One region of the Exiguobacterium abrahamii genome, then DNA from elsewhere that is predicted to be linked to it. Evidence: riboswitches for the same ligand, from Rfam matches in the RefSeq annotation. Region 1 holds a riboswitch; each other region holds the start of a gene.
The links. A riboswitch is a leader RNA that binds a small molecule or an ion and turns the genes downstream of it on or off. The one in region 1 is predicted to bind lysine.

Region 1 (7,834 bases):
CTGTTCGATGGCTTGGCGTGCGACTTGTACGGCGTTTGACGCGGCACCTTTTCGGATGTTGTCGGCTACACACCAAAGATGGAACGTATTCGCGAGACTATCATCTTGTCGAATTCGTCCGACATAGACATCGTCCGTTCCACTCGCGTCAAGTGGCATCGGATAACGCGTATTCGCGACATCATCGACGAGGACGACGCCCGGTGCGCTTTCCAGTGCTTCACGGATCGCTTCGACCGTTGTCGGTTGTGTAAACGTGACGTTGATCGCAACCGAGTGAGAGTTCGTGACTGGAACCCGGACACATGTCGCACTGACTGGTAATGCTGGAAGATTGAAGATTTTCCGTGTTTCATCAATCATCTTCTGCTCTTCTTTCGTATAGCCGTTCTCAAGGAACACATCGATATGCGGCAAGATGTTATCGTGAATCGGATGTGGATAATTGACGGGTTCTTCTCCGCGTGCCCCGCGTGCCAGATCCTCGATTCCTTTTTGACCTGAACCGGATACGGCCTGATACGTCGTATAGTTGACGCGTTCGAATCCTAGTGACTGGAGCGGTGCTAAGGCGACGACGGATTGAATCGTCGAACAGTTCGGATTTGCGATCAAGCGGTCTGTCGTCTGAATCGCTTGCGGATTGACTTCTGGCACGACAAGTGGAATCGTCTCCTCCATTCGGAAGGCACTTGAATTATCAACGACGAGTGTTCCGTTTTCGGCTAGTAACGGGGCATATTGCTCACTGATCGTTCCGCCCGCTGCGAACAACGCGACATCGATCCCGTCTTCCGTGATGTTTGGCGTCAGCGCTTGGATCGTAATATCTTCTCCCTTGAACTGCACCGTGTTCCCTGCTGAACGAGCAGAAGCGTAAGCGGACAGGCGGCTGACCGGGAAGTCCAGTTCGGCGAGTACTTGTAACATTTTTTGACCGACGGCGCCGGTTGCTCCGATGACGGCTACATGATACATGCTGTTTTCCTCCTTATAACTCGAACGCGTTTGCAATCGCTGCAACCGTCCGTTCAATGTCTGCTTGTGCAATCGTGTACGAGATACTGATTTCTGATGTCGTGACTTGATAGAACGGGATGTTCTCCGCTCGGAAGATTGCAAACAATTTCGAAGCAACACCTGTTGCATCCCGCATCCCGATGCCGACGACAGATAACTTCGCGTGCTGATTGTGGCGGTCGACCTTGACTGTCGTGAAGCGATCCATGATGTCTTTCAATGCTTCATCGAGGAACTCTTCCTCATCGAGTGGACAGGAGAACGATAAAAAGATGTCACTGTCGAACGTCGTTTGACTGATCATGTCGATGTTGACGTGGCGGTTCGATAAGAGTTCGAAGATATCGGCTACTGCTGCGTTCGTTTGCGGTACGTGTTTGATTGATACCGTCAAGACGTTCTTCGTCACACTGACACTCGTGACCGCTTTTTGTTCCATTGTTTCCGTCGCTTCCATGATCCATGTTCCCCTTTTCGATTCAAGTGTTTTCCCGACGAAGATGTGTACGCCGTATTTTTTTCCTAGTTCGACACTCCGCATTTCCATGACCTTCGACCCGAGGGCGCTCATCTCCATCATCTCATCATATGAGATGTGCGGAATCGGTTGAGCAGCAGCATGGATTCGTGGATCAGCCGTATAGACACCGTCGACATCCGTGTAGATTTCACACCGTTTATCAAGGACTGCCGCAAGGGCAACAGCCGTTGTATCCGATCCACCACGTCCGAGCGTCGTGACATCACCGAGTTCGTTGACACCTTGGAATCCAGCGACGATGACGACATCGTATGTTTCGAGTTTTTGTCGTAATAGATTTCCATCAATCTGTTTGATCTTACTTTTCGTATGCAATCCCATCGTACTGATTCCCGCTTGAGCGCCTGTTTGCGATAACGCTTTGACGCCGAGTGAGTTGAGGGCGATGCTGAGTAATGAAATCGTCTGTTCTTCTCCGATGGCAAGCAGACGATCGAGTTCTCGGCGCTCGGGGCGATCCGTGATGGCTTGCGCCTGAGCAATCAAAGAATCTGTCATCTTGCCCATCGCTGAAACGACGACGACAAGTTTTTCACCTTCGGCTGCGCGACTCTTCAAATAATTCGCAATAGACTGAATCTGTTCGACAGTCGCAACCGAGCTTCCACCAAATTTAAGTACAGTTGTCACAATCCTATCTCCTTTGTCCCGATACAGAAAAAAACGACGGGCCGGTAGGAGCGTTCCTACGGCCCGTCGTTATCACGATCGGACAAACGAAGACAAAGTCATTCGTTCTTTTACGTAAGATAGCGCTCCGAAACATCGGTTTCGGCAGTACAACGGATCTTAACCGTTGTACCAGCAAATGAGAAGAAGCATCTTCTCGTTCACTTCGGCGGACTTCCCCTTTCACATCATTCGGCATGCTTGCCTTCAAGAATGATGCTACTCATGTCATCCGCGCCTCTATCTGTCGGTTGTTAGTTACAGTTATAGCAGACATCTTTTGTTAAATCCAGTCATTTGACTGATTTTTTTCAAAATCCGTCAATTCGCAAGATGCTGTTTCGCGAGTTTGAGTTGCTCCGACACGGCAGCAAACCCTGTCCCGCCGTAGCTTGTCCGGCGTGCCACTGCTTGAACCGGATCGAGGAGCGGATAGACGTCTTCCGTGATATCCGGATGGAACGTTTGATACATTTCGAGATTCAAATCCTTCAGGAAACAACCATTCTGCACACAGTAAAGGACGGCTTTCCCGACGATTTCGTGCGCTTCCCGGAACGGTATGCCTTTCGTCACAAGGTAGTCGGCGAGTTCCGTTGCATTCGAGAAGTCTTGCATTGTCGCCTTCTTGAGCGCTTCGGTCTTAAACGTCGCAGATTCAATCATTCCGGTGAAGATTTGAACGGATTGGAGAACGGTATCGGCTGTATCGAAGACCCCTTCCTTATCCTCTTGCATGTCTTTATTGTAAGCGAGTGGTAATGCCTTCATCGTCGTCAAGAAGCCCATCATGTTGCCGTAGACGCGACCCGTTTTTCCACGAATCAACTCAGCGAAATCAGGATTTTTCTTTTGTGGCATCATGCTTGATCCTGTTGAGAAGGCATCCGATAACTCGATAAAACCGAATTCTTGCGACGCCCAGATGATGATTTCTTCACAAAAACGCGAGAGATGCATCATGACGGTCGAGGCGATCCCGAGGTATTCGATGACGAAATCACGGTCCGAGACAGCATCAAGACTGTTCGGATAGACCGACTCAAAACCGAGCAACTCGGCAGACCGGAAACGGTCGATCGGGAACGTCGTCCCCGCGAGCGCCCCCGCTCCGAGTGGTGATTTCCGGATCCGTTTTTGATTATCTGTCAATCGTTCGACATCACGTTCGAACATCCAGAAATAAGCGAGCAAGTGATGCGCAAGCGAAATCGGTTGTGCCCGTTGCAAATGCGTATACCCTGGCATGACCGTCTCGATATGTTGCTCCGCTTGTTCCATGATGACCGATTGGAGTTCGCGTAATGCTGTCGTCAACGCCTCAACATGTTGTTCCATCCATAGATGTAAATCCGTTGCGACCTGGTCATTTCGGCTCCGTGCCGTATGCAGTTTTCCTGCAACCGGACCAATCTGTTCCGTCAACAAACGCTCGAGGTTCATATGAATGTCCTCATCCGCTAGCGTATAGGAATGGTCTGCTAACGTCGTTTCCAGTTGCTTCAGTCCTTGCTCGATTTGTGTCCACTCGTCTTGAGCAAGAATCCCTTGTTCAAATAGCATCTGCGCGTGTGCGAGACTGCCTTTTAAATCGACGCTCGCTAATTTTTGATCGAACGTGATCGATGCTCCGAAGGCTTCCGCTTGAGCGGAAGCACTTTCCGTAAAACGTCCACCCCAGAGTTTGGTCATTTCGTGACACCCGCCTGACGATGTACGCTCGCATGCGTCGAAACGGCAAGTCCGTGTAATTTGATGAAGCCTTTTGCTGCTTCATGATCGAACGCGTCTTCTTTCGTGTACGTCGCAAGTTTCTCATCGTAGAGCGAGACAGCGGACTGACGACCTGTCACGGTTGCGTTTCCTTTGAACAGTTTAACGCGAACTTCTCCTGTGACGTCCTGTTGTGTCGCTGTCAAGAATGCTTTCAAGCCTTTCGTCAATGGTGCATGGAAGAGACCGTTATAGATCGTTTCTGCGTATTGTTTGCTGAGAAGTGGTTTGAAATGCGCGACGTCCTTCGTCAATGTAATCGTCTCGAGTGCAGCGTGCGCTTTGAGTAACACCGTTGCGCCTGGGCACTCATAGACTTCCCGCGATTTGATACCGACGAGACGGTTCTCGACGTGGTCGATCCGTCCGACCCCATGTGCACCAGCGATGATGTTCAGTTCCGTGATCAGTTTCGCCAGTGGATACGTCGTTCCGTTGATCGAGACCGGAACACCTGCTTCAAAGCCAATGATGACTTCTTCTGCCTGATCCGGTGCGTCTTCTGGCGCTACTGTCAACGCGTAAGCGTCTTGCGGTGGCTCTGTCCAAGGGTTTTCTAGGACGCCACACTCGTTACTCCGTCCCCAGAGGTTCATGTCGATTGAGTAGGGGCTGTCGAGGTTGATCGGGATCGGCACGTTGTTTTCTTTCGCATAGGCGATTTCTTCTTCCCGTGACCATTTCCATTCCCGAACCGGTGCGATGACTTCGAGTGATGGATCAAGTGCTGCGACCGAAACTTCAAACCGGACTTGGTCGTTCCCTTTTCCGGTACATCCGTGAGCAACCGCCGTCGCACCGTGCTGATGCGCGACTTCGACAAGCTTTTCTGCGATCAATGGACGCGAAAGCGCTGAAATCAACGGATAGGCATTTTCGTAATGGGCGCCATATTGAAGTGCCGGCAAGACGAAGTCTTGTGCGAATTCTTCTTTTACATCGAGGACGATCGATTCGATCGCACCGACGAGGAGTGCTTTTTCTTTAATGACGGATAAATCTTTTCCTTCTCCGACATCCATGCATAAGGCAATGACGTCATAGTCCTTGCTCAACCATTTGATGGCTACCGATGTATCAAGTCCCCCAGAGTACGCTAAGATCAATTTTTGTTTCGACATGTATAATTCCCTCCTGGTTTTAAATTCATCTGTCTGTATAAAAATTCATTATGAATTATATATATACATAGAAAACAAAAAAAAGAAACCCTTTTTGCAGGATTTCTTTCAAAATGACTTACATTTTTTTCTCCATCGTTCGGTGCGGGATGCCCGCATCGTCGAATTCATCGGAGACGATCGTATACCCAAGTCCTTGATAAAACGGGATCGCTTGGACTTGTGCACCGAGTGTTAGCAATTGCTTCCCTTCGCGACGTGCGACTCGTTCCATCGCCTGCATCAACTCGCCACCGTATCCTTTTCCTCGCGCTGTCGCTAGCGTCGCGACACGCTCTACCTTCATCCGTTGGTCGTCATATGGACGGGTACGCCCCGTTGCGACCGGTCGACTCTGCTCATCGAGGACAAGCAGATGAATCGCTGTTTCATCATGTGTATCGTATTCAAGATGGCGTGGTACGCCTTGTTCCTCGACGAAGACACGCTCCCGGATCATCCGGACGGCTTGATGTTGTTCTGCTGTACGTACTTGAATGACTGTCATGACTGATATTCCTCCTGTAATCGATCGACATATGCCATCGCATCATCCCGATTCGTAAATTGTGCCTGTGCCTGAACCGCACTTCCTCCGCCTCGCCCATTGAATGCTTGAACATGTGCTTTAGTAAATTTCCCGAGATGGGGTTCACCTGGACTACTCATCAATAACTTGTTCGTCGTCGCATTCCAGACGACGCCGACGCGTCCCGCTTCTTGAATCGCTTTAGCCAGTTGCTCGGATATTTTGATTTCTTCATCCAGATGTTCAAACACAAGAATGCCTTCTTGTTGTTCTAAAGCGTGAGCGAGTGTGAACGTCGCGAGTTGTTCCTGGGCATGTTCGACCTGTTTCGTTAAGCGTTTCTGCTCATCTTGTAACGCTTGAACGGCTTCTAAGATTTGAACCGGTTTGACTGATAAAGCTTGCGCTGCTTCCCGTAAGGCTCGTCGTTCTGCCTGTAAGAGTTGGTATGCCCGTTCCTTTGCGACATAAGAAAGACGAATATTTCCACGAATTCGTTCGACTCCAGTAAAGAGAATCGACTCGAGCTGTGACGTCGAATCGAGATGCGTTCCACCACAGGCACTATAATCGAGTGTACCGATTTGAACGACGCGAATTCGTCCTTCGACTTGTGGTGTTTTTCGTAATGGTAAGCGTAGCGCTTCCGCCTCGTCATATTCGGTCGCTGTGATCGGTAATCCTTGTTCAATCACCTGGCGTAATCGTCGATCCAGCTGTTCTTGTTGCAGAGTTGTCCATTCAGGTGTCTCGATATCAAGCGTCGAGACCTCACTTCCCGTCCGAAAACTAAGTGTCTTGATATTTGATTCATCTTGTAGGATTGCAGAGATGACATGTTGTGCCGTATGCTGCGCCGCGTGATCGATCCGGACTGCGTCATCTACGATCCCGGTGACGTCACCTGTGAGCGGCGTCGCCAGTTGGTGCCAGACGACACCGTCTTCGATTTGGACGTCAAGGACCGGTTGGTCGTTCAATGTTCCACGGTCCGCCGGCTGTCCACCGCTCTCTGGATAGAAGTAACTTTTCTCTAAAGCAACCCAATAGCCGTCTACTTGTTTTGTCGTGCGAATGGATGTCTGAAAGGTTCGGACATCGGATTCTATTTGTTCGGGGCGCATGCCTCGACCACCTTTCTCTGTCAGTTTCACTCTGTATTATGCCATATTTCATCCAGAATCGTTTGTCGGCTTGCCTTTTTCCTAGTACACTAGACGAAAGACTACCGATCGCGAAGGGACGAAATGCCGTGATTCAGCATATCAATAAAAATTCACCACTCCCCATCTACTATCAAATCGAAGCTGCCTTAAAACAACAAATCGAAAGCGGTGTTCTTCAACCTGGCGATCTGATCCCGTCCGAGCGCGAATTTGCGGAAGCACATCAAATTAGCCGAATGACGGTCCGCCAAGCCATTTCAAACTTGGTCAACGCCGGTTACTTGATTCGTCAAAAAGGACGAGGAACATTCGTCGCGAATAAAAAAATCGTCATGCAACTGTCTGGCTTGACGAGTTTCTCGGAAGAGATGGAACACTTAGGCTTAGAACCGACGAGTGCGCTACTTTCCTATCAAATCATCGACGCCTCGATGACGATCGCCAACAAGCTCCGGATTCGTGAAGGGGCATCCGTATATGAACTGAAACGTTTACGTATTGCTGATGAGCAAGCGCTTGCTCTTGAGACCGTCTACATCCCGGAACAGCTCTTACCTGGACTCGATCAAGACGTCGCGACCGCATCGCTCTATGCATTTGCAGAAGCGAGCGGATTAAATCTTGGGCGTGCGAGTCAAACGTTCGAATCACGCCTTGCAACGAAGGAAGAGGCGGGCCATCTTGGTCTATCGACCGCTTCGCCTGTCTTATCCGTCGAGCAACTGACGTACCTGGCAACAGAGCAACCGTTTGAATACGTCATCTCCGCTTACCGCGGCGACCGCTATACCTTCACCGTTGAAATGGAACGCCAACGCTAAAAATCCCCTTGTATCGTCGTACAGTGACGATGATACAAGGGGATTTTTAGTGTGTCTTACTGTGCAGGGACGGCTTCCGTCTCTGTCACGGGTTCTTCTGTCGTACTTTGTGCCGGGTCTGTCTCTTCCTTGATCGGTTCGACTTCTTGACCTTG
Region 2 (7,834 bases), on a different contig from region 1:
ATGACGATCGTGCTGATGACGATCGGGCTATCCCAGCCGTCATTCCCGGCTTCACTGAATCCGTAAAGGAGACTCCCGAATCCGATCGTACTAAATAAGACGCCCAGTGCGTCGAAAGAAGGTTTCGAGAGTGGCTGCGTCAGGCGGAACCAGGCTGTACCGAGTAACAATGTCACTAATCCAAAGAACGACATCGCATAAAACATGACGTGCCAGTCATAGTTTTGGATGACATATCCCGTAATCGTAGGTCCGACAGCAGGAGCCAGAATCATTGCGATTCCGAGCATTCCCATGGCAGCACCGCGCTTATGCGGTGGGAACAATGTCATGAAGACGTTTGATCCGAGTGGCATCAAGATACCAGCCCCCGCTGCCTGAACGACACGACCGATCATCATGACCGGGAAGTTCATTGCCATCGAACAGATGACCGATCCGAAGAAAAACAGTGTCATCGAAGCGAGAAACAGCTGGCGGAACGTATAGCTTCGCATCAAAAAGGCACTGATCGGAATCAAAATCCCGTTGACGAGCATGAAGCCCGTCGTCAACCATTGGGCAGTGGATGTCGACACGTTAAAGTCATTGATCAGAACCGGTAACGCGACATTGATCAACGTTTGGTTCAAAATAGCAATGAACATACCGATGAGTAAGACCGTCAGTACTTTCGGAATACTGACGTTTTCAGTCGATACCTGTTTTGAAGGTGCTGCGACTGGTGGTGTCACGGTCATCGTCGGTTCCGTCTCGAGGGATTCCTCGAGTGTCGGTCCGTCCGTCGCCAGTGCCGTGTCGGATGAGCGGCTTCGACGGGCAATCCAGTTGACGCCGATGATGATCAGAATCGTGAACGCACTGTATCCGAACAAGAAGGTAGTAGACATGAACGTCCCTCCTTAATCCTTATGAATGCGGACGGTCACATTCATACCAGGTCGAATGTCGAGTGATTTTTCTTGCGAGAGTGAGACTTTAACAGGAATGACTTGTGCGACTTTCGTGTAGTTCGCGTTTCCGTTTGAAGAAGGCATCATTGAGAACGTGGAAGCCGTCGTCATACCGATTTGCTCGACTTCACCAGAAAGTGTCGTGTCCGGATAGCTGTCGACGTAAACATCCACTGTTTGTCCGACTTTGATTTCATCGATTTCTGTTTCTTCGATGTTCGCTGTGACCCAAAGGTCGTTTAAGTCAAAACCATAGGCAAGTGGTGTACCTGCTGCGACGAAGCCGTTCTTTGTCGCCATCGACTGAACGATCGTTGCTTTTGAGGGCATTGAAACCGAGAGATCCGTCGGTTTTTGTCCGGCTTGTGCCGTCATGACGTGTCCGACTGTTGCGCCACTGGCAAGTGATTCGCCTGTTTTCGCAGACCAGTCTGTTAATTTACCAGCGCTTGGGCTCGCAACCGTTATCATCTTACCGTCGATTTTCGCATTGTCTGTTTTGACATAGCTCGTTGCTTGATCGTAATAGTAGTATCCGACAACACCACCACCGATTAAAACGATGAGTGTCACGATATTGATGATCAATAATTTTTTCATACTCATGGGTGTGTTAGCATCCTTTCTTGTGTACAATCGATTCAAAAAAAGTACTCCTCTGGGGGGAGGAGTAATTAATATAGTTAATTATATGGAACGTTAGCTAACAAACAACCGACAATTTCCGACAAAATGTTGGAAAAATAGATGATAACGGATTCATTAATGAAAAGATGGTGAAAAAGGAGTGAAATATGGATGAATGAGAGCCGTGATCCCCGACCAAAACGGTCACGTGACCGTATTACGATGGAATTATTTCGTTTACTGAAGACGCACAGCTTCTCGAGCATTACTGTCAAAATGTTGACAGATGGAGCAGGTGTGAACCGTTCGACCTTCTACGCACACTATACGGATAAGTATGATTTGCTCGACCAAGTCGTTGAGGAGCAAATGAAAGCACTTGAACAAGCGATTCGGATCACGGGTACAGGAACTGTCTTTCCGACAGTCGAGCAGGTGAGTCGCTATTTTGCTCGTTTGTTCATTCATATCGAAGAAAATGAATTATTCTATCAGACGATGCTCGTTCAAGGACCGATCAAAACGTTCATCTCTCGTTTTCTCGATACATTGAAAGAGAATTATCGAATTGTGTTTCGACCGCAAATCACAGAAGAAGCTACGTTCGTCGATCGGGACTTATTATTGAACTATGTCATTGGTGGACAGTTGGGATTGTTGATTTCTTGGTTACGAAACGGTCGACCGTATTCATCAGAATACATGGCAGAACAATTAAGTCGGATGATTGTTTTTGGAACGGTTGAAAGCATCGGTTTTCCTAAAGAGACGGAATGAAGACGTAAAAAAGACACTCCCCTACGGAAGTGTCCAATCAGTTTAAGCTTGTCGGAATGCAAGTTCTTTCGTATAGATCGTACTCCGGTTCCGTCCGTTTTCTTTTGAGTAATACAACGCTTTATCTGCCTGTTGTAATGCTTCAAGTGACGTATGCGAACCACTGGAATGGGAAATCCCAAGTGAGATCGTAATTTGCAGATCAGGTACATCTGCTGTCGGGAACAGGTTACGTGCGACCGTCAGCCGAGCTAGTTCTGCTATTTTTTGCGCTTCTTTCGCCGAAGTACTTGGTAAGATGATTAAAAATTCTTCACCACCGTACCGTCCGACGAGGTCGTCTGGACGCGTCAAGGAAGCGAGAGTCATGCCGAGTTGGCGTAACACATCATCGCCCGCATCATGACCATATGTATCATTGACATGCTTGAAGAAATCGATATCGATGAGTACAAGCGAATAGCCTTGGTCGGTCGAGCCGACAAGCGAAAGCGAGTCATCCAGACGACGACGATTGGCGAGTCCTGTCAAAGCATCCGTCATGGCGAGTTTCTGCTGATACTGGATGTTTTCGAAGTGACGGCGTAATTCCGTCAGTAATCGAAAGGCAACAAAGCCAGCTAATAAATTAAAGAAGACGTACGCAATCGAGATTTTAAAGAATGTCGACCAGCTGTGCGTCAGGACGTAGATGGCGGGTAACGAATAGAGAATACCGACCAATACCATAAGCTGAAAATGACGCATCGAGACATGGACGAATCGACGAATGATCCCGATCGTCGTGATGAACAAGACGATGATCAACGTCGATAAATAAAAGCCTTCCATTTGATCAACTGGTGTTAAAAAGTAACGTGTCCCGATGATCATCACACCGGCGACGATGGCGCTTGGGAAACCACCGAACAGCATGGCAATCGCGACGGGAACGATACGTAAATCAACACGGGCGACATCGATTTGAATCCCATTGAACATCAATAAAACCGCAATCAGACCAGAGACAGCTCCGAGTATAAGTCGAATGCTCCATTTGGAGTTCAATGAAATACGCGGTTGATTCCGAAACGGTAAGAACAAGAGAGTAATCGTTGTGAACAGTAGACAAAAGTTAATGATGAATTGATTCATGATGGACAACAAATCCTCCCAACTCCCCCAGCTAACAGATTTCCATATATATACTTCCAGTATACTCAAGTAGATAACGGTTAGACAGAGGGAAATCTTTAGACCAAAATAGAAAAAACGGTAGAAAATCTACCGTTTTTAAGAAGACGAAGTAAGGGTATCTTCATCCATCGTCTGCAAAATTTTATCAAAGACATGAACCATCGTTTCGAGTTCTTCTTCCGTCAATGTGCCGAAGCGATCTTGTAAATAGTTTTTCCGGACGATTTCGAGATCCCGAAATGCACGTTCTCCGTCCTCCGTCAAAGCGAGGACGATTGAACGACGATCTTCCGTCGAACGTGTCCGTGTGACATATCCTTGTTTATACAGCTTATCCGTCAAAGCAGTGACTTGACTCGTCGCGAGCTCAAATTGTTCCGCGAGAAGCGTCGGGCGCTGAGGACCATTTTCTGAAAGGCTTCGTAAGATGAAAAATTCACTCCGGGTCGCCGTTCCTTCAAATAGCCGGTTAAGTTCACGTCGCAGGGTACGAAGAATGACACGCATTTGTTCTTCGAGTCGATAAGTTAGCAAATCACGTTCCTGTGGCATGCAAGCAGCATCCTTTCTCTCAGTGGACTTCTACCATTTAGTGTACTAAACATATCGGATTTTTACCATCGACTACCCGATATTCGAAAATGGCAATTGACAATTTCGTGGCGATTTGTGTAATATGGCGTAGTAATAACTAACTTAATTCAGTTCTCACTCAACCAGTGGGATGGAGGTTGCAGTTCTTAAGAGTACGGTTACGGATGTCGTCAAGCGACAGATGAGGTGACCTGAAAGGAAGAATTGCCGAAATCAATCATCGCTTTGAAGATGATCGATTGGGATTAGATCAAATAGGTCTAATACTGTCACAAGTCGGGTATCACCTACTTGTGGAGAGCTATCTTTCACGACGGTAGAATGAGGCGCATCCATTTTATTATGTTGCGTTCTCATCTTCCATCTGGAAGATGAGGGCGCTTTTTGTTTTTTCATTCAAAAAGTGTCCTCTCAAAAATTTATTAAAGAGAGAAGCGAACGAAATGAACAATCTAGATGTGAAACAAACAACAGATTCGACAGCAGAAGGATTAAAACGTGGATTACAAGCCCGTCATATGTCGATGATCGCCATCGGTGGAGCGATCGGAACAGGACTCTTCATTGCGTCCGGTGCTTCCGTCGCAGCAGCAGGACCAGGTGGGGCGCTCCTATCGTATGCAATCGTTGGTCTGATGGTCTACTTCCTCATGACAAGTCTTGGTGAAATGGCAGCGTACATGCCGGTCGCTGGATCCTTCTCGACATATGGAACGAAATTCGTCGATCCATCATTCGGCTTTGCACTTGGCTGGAACTACTGGTACAACTGGGCAGTCACGATCGCAGTCGAACTCGTCGCAGCACAAATTGTCATGACGTACTGGTTCCCGGACGTTCCTGGGTTTTACTTCAGTGCCTTGTTCCTCTTACTCATGATTGGCTTGAACTACTTCTCCGTTAAAGGATTCGGAGAAGCGGAGTATTGGTTTGCGATGATTAAAGTCGTCACCGTCATCGTCTTCTTAGTCGTCGGTGTTGCGATGATTTTTGGTGTCTTTACATCGGAGCCACCGGTTGGCTTTAAAAACTTTGCTCTTGGCGATGCGCCGTTCGTCGGTGGAATTCCTGCCGTCATCGGTATCATTCTCGTTGCCGGATTCAGTTTCCAAGGAACGGAGCTGGTCGGGATTGCCGCGGGTGAATCGGAAGATCCGAAAAAGAATGTTCCAAAAGCAGTCAAACAAGTCTTCTGGCGTATCTTGCTTTTCTACGTCTTCGCGATTTTCGTCATCGGAATGCTCATTCCATATACGAGCCCAAACTTGGTTTCCAATGACATTACGGACGTCGCGGTTAGTCCGTTTACGCTCGTCTTTGAAAAAGCGGGTCTTGCCTTCTCAGCAGCACTCATGAACGCCGTCATCTTGACGTCTGTTCTATCTGCCGGAAACTCAGGTATGTATGCTTCGACTCGGATGCTTTATACACTTGCTCGCCAAGGGGATGCACCGAAGTTGTTCGCGAAAGTATCGAAAAACGGTGTACCGCGTAACGCTTTGCTCGCAACAGGAGCAGTCGGTGCGCTCTGCTTCTTGACGTCAATGTTTGGTGGACAAGTCTACTTGTGGTTACTCAATGCTTCCGGTATGACAGGCTTCATCGCATGGCTCGGGATTGCAATCAGTCACTATCGTTTCCGTAAAGGATTCCTTGCGCAAGGTCACTCGTTGAAAGACTTACCATATGTTGCACCAGCATTCCCATTCGGTCCGCTGTTCGCCTTCGGTCTTTGTTTCCTCGTCATCGTCGGTCAAAACTATGCCGCATTCCTCGCTGATCAAATCGATTGGGTCGGAATTGCCGCAACGTATGTTGGTATTCCATTATTCCTTGCCTTTTGGTTAGGACATAAATTCAAAAACCGGACGTCGATCGTTCGTTATGACGAGATGGACTTCCCGGAACATCCACGTCAATCATAATGTGTGAACCACCTTCTATAAATGAAGGTGATTGAGATTGAAGACAAAGTGCAATTTTTCTCTGATGAGTCTGATGAGAAAGATTGCGCTTTTTTGTTCGTTTCGAATCGTTTTCCTGGGACAAGCATCGCGCCGCTTCGCTTCGCTCCAGGGTCGCTCTTGCTTGTTTTTCCCTAGGAAGCGATGTCGAGTGAACAAAACGCTTTTTCGATTCTCCTTCCGGGTATAAAGAAGAAGGACACGTTACACGCCACTCCTACAGGAAAAAGCGCAATTTTGCGCTGTCAAAGACAAACAAGACCCGTTTTCCTGCTTGAATGAAGCGGGAAAACTGGCTTGTGTCTCGCCTGAGGAAAGGGCGTGAAGACGAGTCATTTTTGAGTCAGCCCATTTTTCTGCAATCGGAACCACCTTCTATAAATGAAGGTGGTTTTTTATTCCCTTAAATGAAAACGTTTTCTAAAATATAGTTTTGAAAAAGTATAAAAAAGGAATAAATGAATAAGTATTCAAAAATAGAAATATGAATAAAGAATAGGGGGAAGACGAATGACTACATCTGAATTATTTTTCACATTAGGTTCTGCAGCGTTTTTCATGTTGCTCGTTGCCTACATATCCTACCGATTGACGCGTGGGAAAACACAAGGCGTCGATGAATACTTCTTAGCCGGACGAGGATTAAGTGGCGTTTTCATTGCCGGATCGCTACTGCTGACGAATTTGTCGGCAGAACAGTTGATTGGACTAAACGGACAATCTTTCATGGGAAACATGTCGAGCATGGCGTGGGAAGTCACGGCAGGATTTGCTGCGATTATCATGGCCATCTATCTGCTCCCGAAGTTTCTTGGGCTTGGGATCTCGACGTTACCGGAATACTTAAGTCACCGGTATGACGAGACGGTGCGCCGGATGACAGTCTTACTCTTTTTGCTCGGATATATGTGCGTCACGATTCCTTCGATGCTTTATTCAGGTGGGATAGCTGTCTTGCAGCTGTTCGATGTTCCGGAACTATTTGGTCTTAGTTATACGCAATCCCTTTGGTTAGTCGTCTGGATCGTTGGGATCATCGGAGCAATTTATGCGATTTTTGGAGGACTACGTGCGGTGGCTGTCTCAGATACCTTGAACGGGATTGGGCTCGTCTTCGTCGGATTCCTAGTTCCGGTACTCGGCTTTATCACACTGGGTGACGGGAATTTACTTCAAGGGATGAAGACGATTGCGACTGTGCAACCGGAGAAGCTGAACGCAATCGGAAGTTCAACCGATGCCGTTCCGTTCTTCTCGATTTTCACGGGTATCCTATTTGCGAACTTATTTTATTGGTCACTCAATCAATATGTCATTCAACGTGTGCTCGGGGCAAAAGATTTGAAGGAAGGACAGAAGGGCGTCCTCATGACAGGATTTTTGAAGTTATTAGTTCCAATCTTCATGCTGATTCCTGGGATCATTGCCTATCACTTGTATGGGAACACACTAACAAGCGGTGATTTGTCATATCCTCGACTCATTACGGAGTTACTGCCGGTCTCGCTGATGGGATTTTTCTTGGCTGTCTTACTCGGAGCCGTCTTTAGTTCGTTTAACTCGTTGCTCAATAGTATTGCGACACTTTTCGTCCTCGATATCTATCAGCCGGTGTTTGCGAAAGAGGCGAGTGATGAACATTTGATTCGTGTCAGTAAATGGTTCGGAACGATCGTTGCTTTAATCTCTTTCGTCATCGCACCATTCTTGATGTACGCGCCGGACGGCTTATGGAGTTTGATC
Region 3 (7,834 bases), on a different contig from region 1:
TGCCGCAGTGACGGCACCGACTAGCGCATACGGTAATTGTGTCGTAACGTGATCGATATGATGGGATCCAGCCCCTGTCGAACTTAGGATTGTCGTATCGGAAATCGGTGAACAATGGTCACCGAAGACAGATCCAGCAAGAACAGCAGCAAGCGTCGGTAACAAGAGTGAGGTATCAACAGCCATGACGAGATCCGCACCGATTGGCAACATGATTCCGAATGTGCCCCAACTTGTTCCTGTTGAGAATGCCATCAAGCCGGCAATCAAGAATAATAAGAATGGCAAGTACGAAGCAGAAATCGAGTTGCTGACGAAGCTCGCGAGATAGTCACCGGTTTTCATATCACCGATAACAGCGATGATCGTCCAAGCGAATAACAAAATCACGACTGCTGGCCACATGGAACGCATACCAGCAACGATGCTTGCACGGTAATCGCGGCCCGGAATTTTTCGTCCGATCAGCATCAGGAAAGCGACGATTAAACTGATGACGACACCTGCGACGAGGGAACGGGTGACGTCTGTTGCCTCAAATGCTCCAATTAAAGTAAACGGGCGATTGTCGGCTGCAAGTGCCTGAGCACCTGTCCCGAGTAACGCACTGATCGTAGCGATGACGAGCACGATGATTGGAACGACGAGATCACGTACTTTTCCGTTCGTATGTTCGTTCACCTCTTTAGCCATCCCCATCGGTGTTCCTTTCGAAGCATCGAAGAGTTCGCCTTTGGCAGCACGCAGTTCATGTTGTCGCATCGGTCCGACAGAGATGCCAGAGTAAGCGATGTAAAGTGTTAAAAGTAACGCGAAAATCGCATAGAAGTTCATCGGAACAATCATCATAAAGGCACTAAACGCTGAGTAATCCGTAATCGAGTGCGTCGTTAAGATACCGGCGATGATGGAGATGATGAATGCGCCCCAACTCGAAAGCGGACTGATGACACAAACAGGCGCAGCTGTTGAGTCAATCAAATAGGCAAGCTTCGCACGTGAGACACCACGGCGATCTGTTAACGGACGACTGACGTTGCCGACAGCGAGACTATTGAAGTAATCATCGATGAAAATTAGGATACCGAGTCCGAAGGCAACTAAGCGTGCACCACGCGCTGTCTTGACGTGCGTAGAAGCCCATTCACCGAAAGCGCGAGCGCCACCTGATGTCTGAATCAATGTGGAAAGGACGCCGAGCAATAACAAGAAAACAAGTAATAAGACGTTCCACTCGTTCAAGGCACCGTCCGCCCAAAAGAGGCTGAAGATGTTCTTGCCGAGATAGGTTACCGTATCGATCGGGTTAAAACGATGAAGTAACAGGGTACCGACTAGAATGCCGACACCTAACGAAAGAACGACCTTTCGGGTAAAGATGGCTAATAAGATAGCTAGTAAAGCAGGTACAAGGGCAATGATGGAATCTGAATAGTTGACCATGAAAAATATCCTCCTCTTTAATAAATGGCTTAAAGATGAGACCCCGCGGCACAAAAAAAGCAAGGGCACCGGCAACAAAGCCGACACCCTCGCTGGATGCGTCTTTCTTAGCCGAATTGGAGCGCTCCATACAATTGTTATGTATGGCAATCGATCGGGTGTTTCCCGAATCGACCAACGACGATATGCTCGACACATACTGTCATTTCGGCGATGTCACCTTTCCTGTAGTCGTCTTCGTTGTCATCCTCGGACTAAGTACTGATTGAAATCGCGCCTCTACCTCATCGATAGAATAGTCATATTCTGTTCTTATGGACACTTTATCATGTATTTCAGAAACGATTCAACCATATATTCTGATAATTTAAGATAAAGTTGTTTATTCAGCAAAATGTTGAATGAGCTGTTTCGTCAAATAGGCTTGGTTTTCCTCGAATTGTTTTTTTCGATGACCGTTTGCGCCAGATGGGTGGGGGAAGCCGGAAAGAAGCTGATGCTGTTCGATTCGTCCATCATGAATCAATCCACGGACTTGCGTCTCGACGACCCGACCGAGTGGAATCAATAACGCTGGTTTTTGTAACTGATTGATCTCAGCGACGAAGTGTTCTTCCGCGTAGTGCCTTAATAAAGGGCTACGATTGATCTTCGGTTGATGACCCGAGTAATTCTTTTCGCGATAAAAGACGGGTTGCTTTAACAGTGACGTTGGATGCAATAATTTCTGATGTTGATGAAATAAGCTAGCCGTCGTCTCGATGCCGAGCAATGCTGGAAGTTCAAGTGTATCGAGCATCTGGACGAGGTTACGTCGCATCGTTCCGGCAAAGCTTGCTGTATATTTGACGAGGCGTGCCGTCTCTTCTAATGAAACACTATGGTGAAGGGCATCCGTCGCTTCTTCGAAAGCGATTCGCATCTGTTCAAAACCTGGTGTGATCCCGATAATGACGACTTTTGCTTCAGTATTGACGTATTCGCCAATCGGAGAGTAATAGACGGTCAGCTCGTTCTCCTGTTGCAATAAAAAATCGTCCGTCCATAATTCATCACGTCGTAACGTACGATCGTCAGGTAAGCTACGAATGGCTTGTTCAAATATAATTAATGAATTCATGAAGGACCCTCTCTCTCTGTAATGGCACTATGATAACAAATAATACCATTTGAGACAATTCGACCCTTTCACTATTTTTATACCGGTATCTAAAAAAGGACTCGAGACGAGTCCTTTTCGTGCATCATGCGCGTTCTTTGACCGAAGCGACTTCATATGTCAGAATCTCGCTACCGAGCATTGGCGATTCTCCTGCTTCACTACTCGCAGGTCGACTATGCGACGCTTTAAAATCGTCACTCTCCCGCCACGCTTGAAAACTCTTCATATCTTCCCAGTACATGTTGACGTTCATTTCATCGTGTTCTTCGATATTTTGCGTCAATAAGACCTCGACGCGGATGAATCCGTCCATCGTATCGAGTCCACTTGGACGCGTAAAACGAGGAGCGAGAGCTGCAGCCATCCCTTTTTTGACTTTAATCCGGTTCGTAACGACGATCATCATAAAATCCCCTTTCAAAAAACGAGTAACGTACTTCTTCAGTATAGTACGATGAGGGAAAGAATGCCGGAAAGAAGGAACAAAAGACGATGAATGAACAGGAATATGATCAACGATTACGAATTGAGACCATTGAGATGCAACACCTCTATGGTGTGTTTAGTCACTACAATCGCTATGAACCGACGCCTTATGCGGCACTCGGCGAATTATGCGAAACCTATCCGTTTCAAAAAGAGGATACTGTCATCGATTTCGGGTGTGGGAAAGGGCGTTTGAACTTTTACTTACACGACCGATTCGACTGTTCCGTCATCGGAATCGAGATGAACGGACAATTTTACGAGGACGCACTTCGGAATATGGCGAACTACCAAAGTCGACGGAAGCGGCGTTCTGGAAGTTTGCGATTTGAACAGACGTATGCCGAGCAGTATACCATTCCGGATGAGGCGAATAAGTTTTATTTCTTCAATCCATTCTCTTCACAAATTTTCATGAAAGTGATCGATCACATTTTAAGTTCGGTCGAACGTTCCCCGCGTTCAGTGGACCTTATCTTGTATTACCCGACCGATGAATACCGGGAGTACTTGGAGCGACATACCGTATTCGAGCAAATCGATGAGATTCGATTGCGAGACCTCTATGAAAAAAATCATGACGAACGGTTCGTCATCTATCGTTTTGATCCGAACAAACTGCTTCAAAACGGGTATCAATACAGTGAGGAAAGAAATAAAAGATAGGGAGGTCGGATGATGATCCGTTTGGAGCATGTGACGAAGGAATTTGCGCCGGGGCGTGGGATATTCGATGTCAGTTTTACGGTCGATCCGGGTACGATATTCGGTTTCATTGGACCAAACGGATCCGGAAAATCAACGACACTCCGACATTTGATGGGACTACTGGCTGCGGACGAAGGAAGGGCGACGATCGGTGGCTTTGATTGCTGGAAACAAAGTAAAGAAGTGAAGCAGTTGGTCGGTTATTTGCCGGGGGAGATTAGTTTACCTGGAGACATGACAGGAGCAGAGATGCTCGATTTGATGCAACGACTACATGGTAGCGATCCGACACGGCGGCAACTGTTATTGAAACGATTTCCGTTTGAGACGAAGACGAAAATCCGCAAGATGTCAAAAGGGATGAAACAAAAACTGGCACTTGTCGGTTGCTTCATGAAGGATGCACCCGTCTACCTACTCGATGAGCCAACCAGTGGGCTTGATCCTTTGATGCAAGAGCGTTTTTTAGAGTGGATCGAACAGGAGAAGCATGCTGGAAAAGCGATTCTAATGAGTTCACACCACTTTCCGGAGATGGAAAAATCGTGCGATCGAGCGGCTTTAATCAAAGCAGGGCGCATTATCGTCGAATCGGATATTCATGAGTTAGTTCGATCGAGTCGAAAGACGTATACGATCGTCTTCCGAACAGAGGTGGAGGCGGCACAGTTCGCGATGCAAGTCGGTGTTGAACCGAAGCGGACAGAAGTCAGTTTTCAAACGGATGAGACACTGAGCTTAAATCAGGCGATCGCTTATTTAACCCAGTACGATGTACGGCTGATTCGTCCGTCAGCAGATGATTTAGAACAGGTCTTCTTGCATTATTATGGAGAGGAGGAATCGTCGTGATATTGCTGATCCGCTCTTTATTCAAGCAGGTCAGAAAGCCCGTGCTTGCTTATGCGATTGGAACGAGTCTTTACTTATTGATGCTTGCGTTGCTATATCCATCGATGATGAAGACCGGTTTACTAGAAGCAAAACTAGAAGCATTACCTCCGGAAGTCTTAAAAGCCTTTCAATACGATAAGGTGACAGGGTTCGATAATGTACTGGATCTGCTCGGGGGAAACTATTACGGACTGATCTTTCAAGTCATTGCGAGTCTATTCTTGCTCTCATTAGCAGCGCGACTCGTTGCGCGACCAATCGACAACGGAGAGCTGATTGTCTATCTCGCAGCCCCGATCACCCGGAATGCGTATACGTTTGCTGTCGCGATCGTCATGGGTATCGCAAGTATGGTTCTCGTAGGACTGAATGGACTCGTCTTGATGGTATCCGACTGGTGGATGACAGATATTTCGATCAATGACGTCATCTTATGGCGGATTCAACTCAATGCGCTATTGTTACTCTTCGCGATCGGTGCCTTTACGTTATTCGTTGCGACGTTATTTGACGAAGAACGTCGTGCTTTTTCGCTTGCCGGTAGTGTACTGGTTCTATCGATCGTCTTGACGATTCTGTCGGAACTAAGTGACAAGACGGAGTGGCTTCGTTATCTATCCGTCTTCTCCTTATTCAATACGACGCAATTACTAGAAGGAACAGATCATTTTCTTCTTCATTCCATTCTTTTACTCGTCCTCTGTCTTGTGTTCTTGACCGGAGCAGTCGTTCAATTCGGACGTCGGAGTCTGTCGATTTGATCGAAAGTGGCGCAAAAACTTTACAGAAAGTGAACATTTAGGATTTGAACGTTGCGTCACGCGCTGATTTTTACTAAGATAAAGGAATGTTGTAGTTCTGGAAAAAGAAATGAGGTCTTTCGAAATGAATAAACCATCCATTTATGGATTAACGCTTGAGCAGATGACAGAATGGTTATCGAATCAAGGGCACAAACCATTCCGTGCCAAACAAGTATGGGATTGGCTCTACCGTAAACGTGTCACGACTTTCGCGGAAATGACGAATGTCAACAAGGATTGCCTTGAGTTGTTAGATCAGAGTTTTACGATTGACTCGATGACAGAAGCGGTCAAGCAAGAATCAGCAGACGGAACAATCAAGTTCCTTTTCAAATTATATGATGGCAACTTGATTGAAACGGTTCTAATGCGTCATAAGTACGGTCTTTCTGTCTGTGTTACGACACAGGTCGGCTGTAACATCGGCTGTAGCTTCTGTGCAAGTGGTCTGATCAAGAAGAGCCGCGACTTGTCAGCAGGCGAAATCGTTGAGCAGATCATGAACGTCCAACATCACCTCGATGCAGTCGGAAACGAAGAACGTGTCAGTCACGTCGTCGTCATGGGTATCGGTGAACCGTTCGATAACTTCGACAACATGGTCGACTTCTTGAACGTCATCAAGGACCACAATGGTCTTGCAATCGGTGCGCGTCACATTACGGTTTCAACAAGTGGTTTGGCAGACAAGATCTACAAGTTTGCTGACTTGAAACTCCAAGTCAACTTAGCCATCTCGCTTCACGCACCAAACAATGAATTGCGTACGCAAATCATGAAAATCAACCGGGCGATTCCGCTTGAGAAATTGATGCCAGCGATCGATTATTACGTTCAAACGACGAACCGTAAAATCACGATCGAGTACATCTTGCTTCGTGGCGTCAACGACCAAAAAGAACACGCAGTCGAACTCGCAAAACTGTTCGAAGACAAACGTCACCTGACGTATGTCAACTTGATTCCGTACAACCCAGTCGATGAGCACGGTCAATATCAGCGCAGTACGTCTGAAGATATCACGACGTTCTACGATACGTTGAAAAAGAACGGCTTGAACTGTGGTGTTCGTCTCGAGCACGGAACAGACATCGATGCGGCGTGTGGTCAATTACGTAGTAAGCAAATCAAAAAAGATAAAGTAGCATCCAAATAATTCGTTGGGCTTCTCATCGTTTCGGTGGGAAGCTTTTTTTACGATAAGAAATGAGGACATTCTATGACACGTACACGATTCAATGATTTTAACTTAAGCACACCAATTCTCGATTCAATCGAGCAACTCGGTTACACGACACCAACCGAAGTCCAGCAATCCGTCATTCCGGTCGTATTATCTGGAAAAGATGTCATCGTCAAATCACGGACGGGGAGCGGAAAGACGGCATCGTTTGCGATCCCACTGTGTGAACTCGTCGAGTGGGAAGAAAACAAACCACAAGTCTTAGTCTTGACGCCAACACGTGAGCTGGCCTTGCAGGTCAAAGAAGATATCATGAACATCGGACGTTATAAGCGGATCAAAGCGACAGCTGTCTTCGGCAAGCAACCGTTCCGTGGGCAAGTCACGGAGCTCAAGCAAAAGACACACGTCGTCGTCGGAACACCGGGACGCGTACGCGATCATATCGAGCGGGGCACGTTATCGCTTGAGAAAGTCCGTTACGTCGTTTTAGATGAAGCGGACGAAATGCTGAACATGGGCTTCCTCGATCAAGTCGATGCCATCTTGTCTGAGTTACCGAAGGAGCGGATGACACTATTGTTCTCTGCGACCTTCCCAGAAGACATCGAACAGTTGAGTGACCGTTACATGGAGGCACCAAAACGAATCGAAGCGGGCGAGACCGTCGTCTCAACGATTACGCATAGTTATATTCCGGTGACGGACAAGACGAAGTTCGCCATTTTGAAAGATGTCCTGGTCGCTGAAAACCCGGATCGCTGCATGATTTTCTGTCGGACGAAAGAACACGTTGATTTCGTCGCGAATGGTCTACGCGCACATGACTATCCGGTTGAAGCAATCCATGGTGGGATGGAACAAGACGATCGACTCGATGCGATGAAAGCCTTCCGTGCCGGGAAGTTCCGGATTCTCGTTGCAACAGATGTCGCGGCACGCGGCATCGATATCGAGAACATCACGCATGTCATCCAGTATGATCTCCCTGTCGAACGAGAAAGCTATGTTCACCGGACCGGTCGAACGGGGCGGGCAGGAGCAGCAGGACAAGCAATCAGTCTCGTCACACCGGCAGACGAACGTCGCCTCAAGGAAATCGAGCAGTATCACGGGAAACTGACACGTCGCCAAGCACCGACGGAAAAGGATTTG

Region 2: it holds a riboswitch for lysine, as region 1 does, so the genes downstream of both, ITJ88_RS15530 (amino acid permease) here and ITJ88_RS12265 (aspartate kinase) in region 1, are expected to answer to the same signal.
Region 3: it holds a riboswitch for lysine, as region 1 does, so the genes downstream of both, ITJ88_RS14110 (Na+/H+ antiporter NhaC family protein) here and ITJ88_RS12265 (aspartate kinase) in region 1, are expected to answer to the same signal.

What each region holds. Positions count from the first base shown of each region.
Region 1 covers NZ_JADOYC010000004.1:40,197-48,030, reverse strand. Annotated here, with positions in the region: gene ITJ88_RS12270 (aspartate-semialdehyde dehydrogenase) at 1-978, opposite strand, end outside; gene ITJ88_RS12265 (aspartate kinase) at 992-2,191, opposite strand; lysine riboswitch at 2,304-2,481, opposite strand; gene argH (argininosuccinate lyase) at 2,552-3,922, opposite strand; gene ITJ88_RS12255 (argininosuccinate synthase) at 3,919-5,124, opposite strand; gene ITJ88_RS12250 (GNAT family N-acetyltransferase) at 5,243-5,671, opposite strand; gene ITJ88_RS12245 (alanyl-tRNA editing protein) at 5,668-6,816, opposite strand; gene phnF (phosphonate metabolism transcriptional regulator PhnF) at 6,945-7,679, shown strand; gene ITJ88_RS12235 (LCP family protein) at 7,736-7,834, opposite strand, start outside.
Region 2 covers NZ_JADOYC010000008.1:117,437-125,270, reverse strand. Annotated here, with positions in the region: gene ITJ88_RS15555 (DHA2 family efflux MFS transporter permease subunit) at 1-890, opposite strand, end outside; gene ITJ88_RS15550 (HlyD family secretion protein) at 903-1,559, opposite strand; gene ITJ88_RS15545 (TetR/AcrR family transcriptional regulator) at 1,752-2,357, shown strand; gene ITJ88_RS15540 (diguanylate cyclase) at 2,400-3,491, opposite strand; gene ITJ88_RS15535 (MarR family winged helix-turn-helix transcriptional regulator) at 3,630-4,085, opposite strand; lysine riboswitch at 4,251-4,439, shown strand; gene ITJ88_RS15530 (amino acid permease) at 4,571-6,052, shown strand; gene ITJ88_RS15525 (solute:sodium symporter family transporter) at 6,602-7,834, shown strand, end outside.
Region 3 covers NZ_JADOYC010000005.1:173,278-181,111, reverse strand. Annotated here, with positions in the region: gene ITJ88_RS14110 (Na+/H+ antiporter NhaC family protein) at 1-1,443, opposite strand, end outside; lysine riboswitch at 1,555-1,733, opposite strand; gene ITJ88_RS14105 (uracil-DNA glycosylase family protein) at 1,826-2,563, opposite strand; gene ITJ88_RS14100 (heme oxygenase) at 2,688-3,008, opposite strand; gene ITJ88_RS14095 (methyltransferase) at 3,098-3,757, shown strand; gene ITJ88_RS14090 (ABC transporter ATP-binding protein) at 3,770-4,651, shown strand; gene ITJ88_RS14085 (ABC transporter permease subunit) at 4,648-5,454, shown strand; gene rlmN (dual-specificity RNA methyltransferase RlmN) at 5,579-6,652, shown strand; gene ITJ88_RS14075 (DEAD/DEAH box helicase) at 6,716-7,834, shown strand, end outside.